2 regions of the Paenibacillus oryziterrae genome follow, and region 1 is predicted to be linked to the other one. Evidence: riboswitches for the same ligand, from Rfam matches in the RefSeq annotation. Region 1 holds a riboswitch; the other holds the start of a gene.
The links. Region 1 has a riboswitch for cyclic di-GMP ahead of ACAN55_RS03585 (anti-repressor SinI family protein). Riboswitches for the same ligand answer to the same signal wherever they lie in the genome.

Region 1 (3,117 bases):
GCGATTTGCGGTTCTCCTGGGCAGCGCGTGTAAAGCCCTCCACCACCGGATTCACGAACTCCAGATGGCTTGGGTTGTTCGCAAGCGTCAGACGGGTCCGCACCGTTTCGCCTTCGCGGACAGCACGGTCAGCGCCCAGATGGTATTTAACGTCTCCGGTCCAGCCATAGTTGATGCCCATAGACCCTTCTGAAGGGAAGAGCTCTTTATTCGGTGAATGGTGGAACTCGGAGAAAATGATATCGTAAGGCTTGCCCAGGATATGAGCGAGCACGTTAAGACGGCCCCGGTGGGCCATGCCCATCAGGATATGCTCCGCCCCGTCATGGGCTGCGGCCCGGACAATTTCATCCAGCATAGGAACGAGCGCATCGTTGCCCTCCAGGCTGAAGCGTTTCTGCCCGACAAAAGTTTTGTGCAGAAAGGTCTCAAACTGCTCGACCTGAACAAGCCGCTTCAGCAGCTCCTGGCGTTCCGCTTTGTTTAAGGGCGAGGGAGAGGTAGGAGACTCCGCCTGACTATTCAGCCACCGCAGTTCCTGTTCGTCATGAACATGCCCGAATTCATAAGCAATCGTCTTTGTATAGGATTGGAGCATCCGGTGAACGGCGTCCCAGCCGGTCAGGACATCATCCGGCGCATTTTCCCAGATCAGTGAGGCAGGCATAGCGATTAAATCTTCACGTGTTAAATCATACGTCTCTGGGGTGAGCCATTTAGCCATGGGATGCTGACTCCGCTCCAGCGGGTCGATATCAGCTGCCATATGGCCGTATATGCGGATGTTAGTAATCAGTTTAGAAGCTTTGACCGCCTTCTTGAGCCATTCAGTGTCTCCGGAAAGGATAGGCTGAGGTGATTGTTCGGACTCGGGTGCTAAGGGCGGAGGGCCGGAAATGGTGAACAAATCCCGGTAATTATTCTCGACAGATGCAGGATCATTGACGAATTGCTCGTATTTTTCCTGGATGTAACCAAGATTGGGTCCGTAATACTTACTCCAAATGGATTCGTTATGGGGCTCTTTGGCTGCCATGATAGATCCTCCCAACGGATGAACTCCGAATTAGCGTTTATAGTAAGCGCCTTGCGGAGCTGCAATGTTTGCGTTTTCATTATAATAGTAACAGGTAACGATAATAATAAATACTATTGCCTCATCCTATTGTGCTACTTTAACAACTTGTAATCAATTCATACTTTCGTCCAATCCGTTCGCAAAATGATATAGGTTAGGGCCAATTTGATGCTTAATTATTTAAAATTTAAACTATAAAAACGACTGGACTACTACATTGAATTCATAGGCCAGTTTAATTTTTTATAATACCGTTTCAAGAGGCTGAAACGGGGTATAAACTTATTACAATAAAAATTGCACTTTATAGTCACCTACATAATTCGAGTATTCCCTGCATCACTTTGTCACTGTACTTAATTAGTACAGATTTACGTCAAAATATGCTAAATTTTTTTAAAATTTTGATCAATAAAAATTTCCATAATTCGACACACGTTTCTTCTTAACTCCTGTATAATGTTATTGCAGACGGGCTAATCATCGTGTAGTAAGTTTTTGACATAATAGATTCAGTAAAGGGTAAACCTGCTGAAAGGCAGGGACACAAAGTTTCGGGTCTAAGGTAGAAATACTATGATGGCCGAACTGCCTGGGGACTCACATTCATAGGAGGAGATGTTCGTGGATCAATCCAACCAGGTAGATAATGGGGAAGTGCAATTGGCAGATTTGGATTTAGAGTGGGTGTACCTGCTGTTAAAAGCAAAGAAGGCAGGTATTCTCGTCAATGAAATCCGTCAGTTCTTCAATGAGAAGTCTCTACAGGCCATGTAGGGAGATTTGATGAAGGGGTTACATACATAAAAAGCACAGCGGCTACCGCTGTGCTTTTTATGTATTGATCCTGGAGCAGACGCGGCTGCACAGTGCTTAGCTTAGTTGTTTTGGTCAATCCGCCACTTCTGGTATTCCAGAAACTCTTTGAACTCTTTTTTGCTGACACCTGAAGACATGGCTTCCTGCACAAGCCGAAACCACTCTGAATCCAAAGATGCTTCCTCGCCTTCGGAAAGTCCGCCATACAGTAAATCATGCATAGTAATGTCAAGTGCTGCGGCGATCTTTTCGAGGAATTGAATGGAAGGGTTGGATTGAATATTTCTTTCCACATTGCTGAGATAGGATTTGGCCACACTCGCCTTGTCCGCCAGTTCGGAAAGGGACATGTCCTTTTCCTGGCGAAGCTCATGGATGCGTTGACCCAAATTTTCTGGCACGATGACAACGCCCTTCCAAATAGATTGATATTTAATACCAGTATAACAAATATCATTGAAACCGACAAAGTCAAAAGGTGTTAATTCTTACGGTAACCGGTTGCCGCGTGAACTGACGAACAAGTCATACCATTCTCTCCGGGACAATTCCAGCTTGTCAGCATCGCCGCAAGCTGCGATCCGTTGCGGGTTCACGGTACCAATCACGGGCTGGATGGCAGCGGGGTGTGTCATTAACCAGGCGAGGACAATGGCCTCGGGGGTGGTTCCCTTTTCTGCCGCCATTGCTTTGACCATAGCTGCAGTATTAATGATATTCTCAGGCTGTCCGTCCAGGGGCCGTCCACTGAACAAACCCTGAGCCAGCGGACCCCAGGCCTGAATCTGGATGTTCTCCATCCGGCAGTGCTCGATGGTGCCTTCTGGGAACGCGACGTCTTTCGAGTCGTTCCGGTTAACGCTGATTACTGCATTCAGCCAATCGATCTCGTAAAGACTCATCTTTAACTGGTTCACTATTAACGGTTCATCACTGTAGAATTGCAGCAGCTTGATCTGCGCAGCGCTCATATTGGAGACCCCGAAATGCCGGACCTTGCCGGAGCACTTCAGCCTGCTTAGTGCTTCGGCAACCTCCTCTGGATCCATTAGTGGATCCGGACGGTGCAGCAGAAGAATATCAAGATATTCTACACCCAGACGGCTTAAGGTTCCGTCAACGCTGCTTATAATATGCCCGGCTGAGAAGTCGAACACGTTCGAACTTTCTCCGGGCTCCATCAGCTTAATCCCGCATTTGGATTGAAGGATGATTTGCTC
Region 2 (3,117 bases), on a different contig from region 1:
AGGTTCGCCCGAATGGTCCATCTATTGGTGCAGATGTAATCTTGACACCTGCTGCAACAAGCTTGTCGTGGATTTCTTCCGGCGCATGAAGCCACAGAGCGACACCAAGCCCAGGCTGAGTACCTGAACCGAGTTCGATTCCTGGCATTAGGTCACGAAGAGCAAATGTAATAGGCTTTGTTTCAAAGACCACAGCATGAGGTGGTCCCGCCTGTGAGCGTACCAGTCCAAGATAGTTTTGATAGAATTCCGCAGAGCCTTCGAGATTACTCACTTGAAGTGAAATGAAGTCGGGTCCAATTGCTGACATAATGTAATGTCCTCCTTAGTATATGGGGTTGTTTATGATGTTTGTCTTGATTATACAAGCCCCCTACTGCAACAGTATGTCAGTAGCGGTTTCCATTGTTTTGAGTTCTTCACGGTGCTTTCTGAACTAATATGTGCGCTGACCCGTGCCTCTACGAGTATCCTTCAGTCTAACTATTGCTTGTCCAAAGGCATATTGATGCAAACTGTGAAACTGCCTTTCTCCATTCGGACTTCAACCCAAGAGCTAACGCCCATACTGTGCGCACTGAAAAAATGAGCTGTCCCAGACAGCCATTTCATGGCTTAAGGGACAACCCGATTCATTACTATTAATTAATACTGCTGTACTTCATCGTAGGGTACAAGCAACATTCTACGTTGTACATCCATAAGCAACCGAATCGCCCAAGATGCGATCACGGCAACGACAAATCCAGCTACAACATAAGAAATGTACTGTTGAGGTAATGTCCAGTGGATATTAAACAAAGAAAACACACTATTCTCAAGAATGTTCAAATCCATCGTTTGCAGAAAAATCTGATGAAGCACAGGTAGTGTAATCAGACTCAATGCAGTCGCTACCATAGCTACCGTAAGTGAAAAGAAGATAATACTGGAAACGAACCGCCCCATAATTAACATGATGTTACGTGCAAAATTCGCACCATGAAAACCCAATTTCATTCGTTGAAGGAAGCCTGCTACCTCTTTCTGCATATCTGATCTATGTTCCTCAGTCGATCTAGGAATATCCAGCAATGATCTTACTAGCTCTTGTTCAAATTTAACGATGTAATCTAATCCCTTAGCTACTGCAAAAAACAAGGGAATGCCGATGAAAATTGGTGTTAATCCAATGGATAACGCTAGCCCTGTCACCATAAACACGAAATAGACAATCGTGATCGGCAATGATATTAAGAAATATATAATACTCCGGTATGTCTTGGGACTTCCTCCGCGTTTGCGAGGTTTAGATTGTGATTCTACAGGAACTTGTATGGAATCCAGCACTCCAATCGGCCTAGTATACACTTTATCATTCATTTTCTCTGTCCTTCCTCTCACGTTATTCAATTAATTTCATTATACGTGGTGAAGATAAGACTCAACACAGTCTGGGGAATGGAGTTGTACTAGACCTAAGACTAGGAGTTGTTTCTCCAAGCAGCAGGAATTAAAAGTCCAAATAAAGATTATCTTTTCGTAAGAAATACATATTTATATGAAGTTGTTTAAAAACTCCATTCCTTTTTCATTCGATGGAGTTAACCTTTTCGGAAAGTTATTAATTTCCTTATTGGAGGGTCGTATGTACGAAATGCTCTGTTTTTATTCTGACCTCCGAAAAGGATAGAAGCAGGGAATGATCATATGGGTACCCCTTTCACCGGGGCATGGCGAAAGCCCTGCATTTGATACCCCAAGAATCATTCGTCAAAAGCCAAACGGCAAAGACCCGCCCTCGTTATACGTTATAAGGGCGGGCTTTTGCATGGCTTCCGGCAGCTAGGTTATCATAACGCTTTTTGAAGCATCTTAGACCCTGCGGCTACGTCCCCACCTTTAGATGGGTTTGCCCTTAACTCCATTTTTTTGTAATTCTTATCATATCCGTTAACAATTATTTTAGAAATTTAAAAGAATTCCTATTTTTGAAGTCAGGGAAATTTATCAAATAAGGTTAGTTGTTCACCCTCAGATAAATCCGTTAAATCACTAGCCGTTACTCCTATAAGTCGTAAGGGAACCTGAAAACTGTAATTATGACTTAAAAGATCTATAGCCTTTTCTGCAATTTCTGTAGCTGTATATGTTGGAAAGCTTAGTTTTCCCTGGCGGCTTTTTGTGCGGAAGTTAGTGTCCTTCAATATGATTTGTACTGTTTTACATTTTAGATTATTTTCCTGGAGTCTTTGAGCAACACCTTCCGAAAGAAATAATATATAATCCCGGGCCTCCTTGATGTCCATAACATCTTTGGGTGTTGTTAGGCTATTACTAATTGTTTTATATTTTTCTTTCTCAGTGATATATGCAACAGGTGTGGTATCGAGACCATTTGCATATGTCCATATTTTTCTTCCAGTATTGTCTAAAATATGTTGTAAAAATTCTAGCTTTGATGTTGCGATATCTCCAATAGTATATATCCCATGCTTACTAAGTATATTATTAGTGGCATTGCCTACGAAAAGAAGGTCAGAGGCAGGAAGCGGCCAAACCTTCTCCTTGAAATTATGACGTGAGATCATTGTTGTAGCATCGGGTTTTTTCACATCAGAGCCAAGCTTCGCAAACACTTTATTCCATGATATACCGACCGATATTGTCAATCCTGTTTCAGACTTGACCGTCTCCCTTAGTGTGTTAGCAAATGCTTCTACTGAATCTTGATTTAGTGATGAACTCGTCATATCCATCCAGCATTCATCTAAGCCAAAACTCTCCACTTGACTGGTATAACGCGCATAAATTGCCTTCACTGTTCCGGAATATTCCCTATACAAATCGTGGTGGGGCAACACTGTTAACAGTTCGGGGCACTTACTTTTTGCCTGCCTGATAGATTCGGCAGTTTTTACACCATATTTTTTAGCGAGTTCATTTTTGGCCAATATAACTCCATGTCGATTTTCTTCATGACCTGCAATAACAGCCATTGGCACTGATTTAAGCTCAGGGTTCAATAAACACTCCACACTTGCATAAAATGAATTCAAGTCGGCATGTATTATAATTCTTTCCATCCTATCACCTTCCTTTACTTGCCAGAACCACCCGTTCGATTCAAATTCCCCA

Region 2: linked by a shared signal. The riboswitch ahead of ACAN55_RS06510 (sensor domain-containing protein) and the one ahead of ACAN55_RS03585 (anti-repressor SinI family protein) in region 1 are both predicted to bind cyclic di-GMP.

The regions. Positions count from the first base shown of each region.
Region 1 is NZ_JBGJZO010000002.1:256,029-259,145, reverse strand. Features, by position in the region: gene ACAN55_RS03590 (2-oxoglutarate dehydrogenase E1 component) at 1-1,036, opposite strand, end outside; cyclic di-GMP riboswitch class I at 1,590-1,674, shown strand; gene ACAN55_RS03585 (anti-repressor SinI family protein) at 1,703-1,855, shown strand; gene ACAN55_RS03580 (helix-turn-helix domain-containing protein) at 1,957-2,298, opposite strand; gene ACAN55_RS03575 (aldo/keto reductase) at 2,386-3,117, opposite strand, start outside.
Region 2 is NZ_JBGJZO010000003.1:418,500-421,616, forward strand. Features, by position in the region: gene ACAN55_RS06505 (VOC family protein) at 1-310, opposite strand, end outside; gene ACAN55_RS06510 (sensor domain-containing protein) at 646-1,362, opposite strand; cyclic di-GMP riboswitch class I at 1,817-1,906, opposite strand; gene ACAN55_RS06515 (DNA polymerase Y family protein) at 1,977-3,065, opposite strand; gene ACAN55_RS06520 (helix-turn-helix transcriptional regulator) at 3,080-3,117, opposite strand, start outside.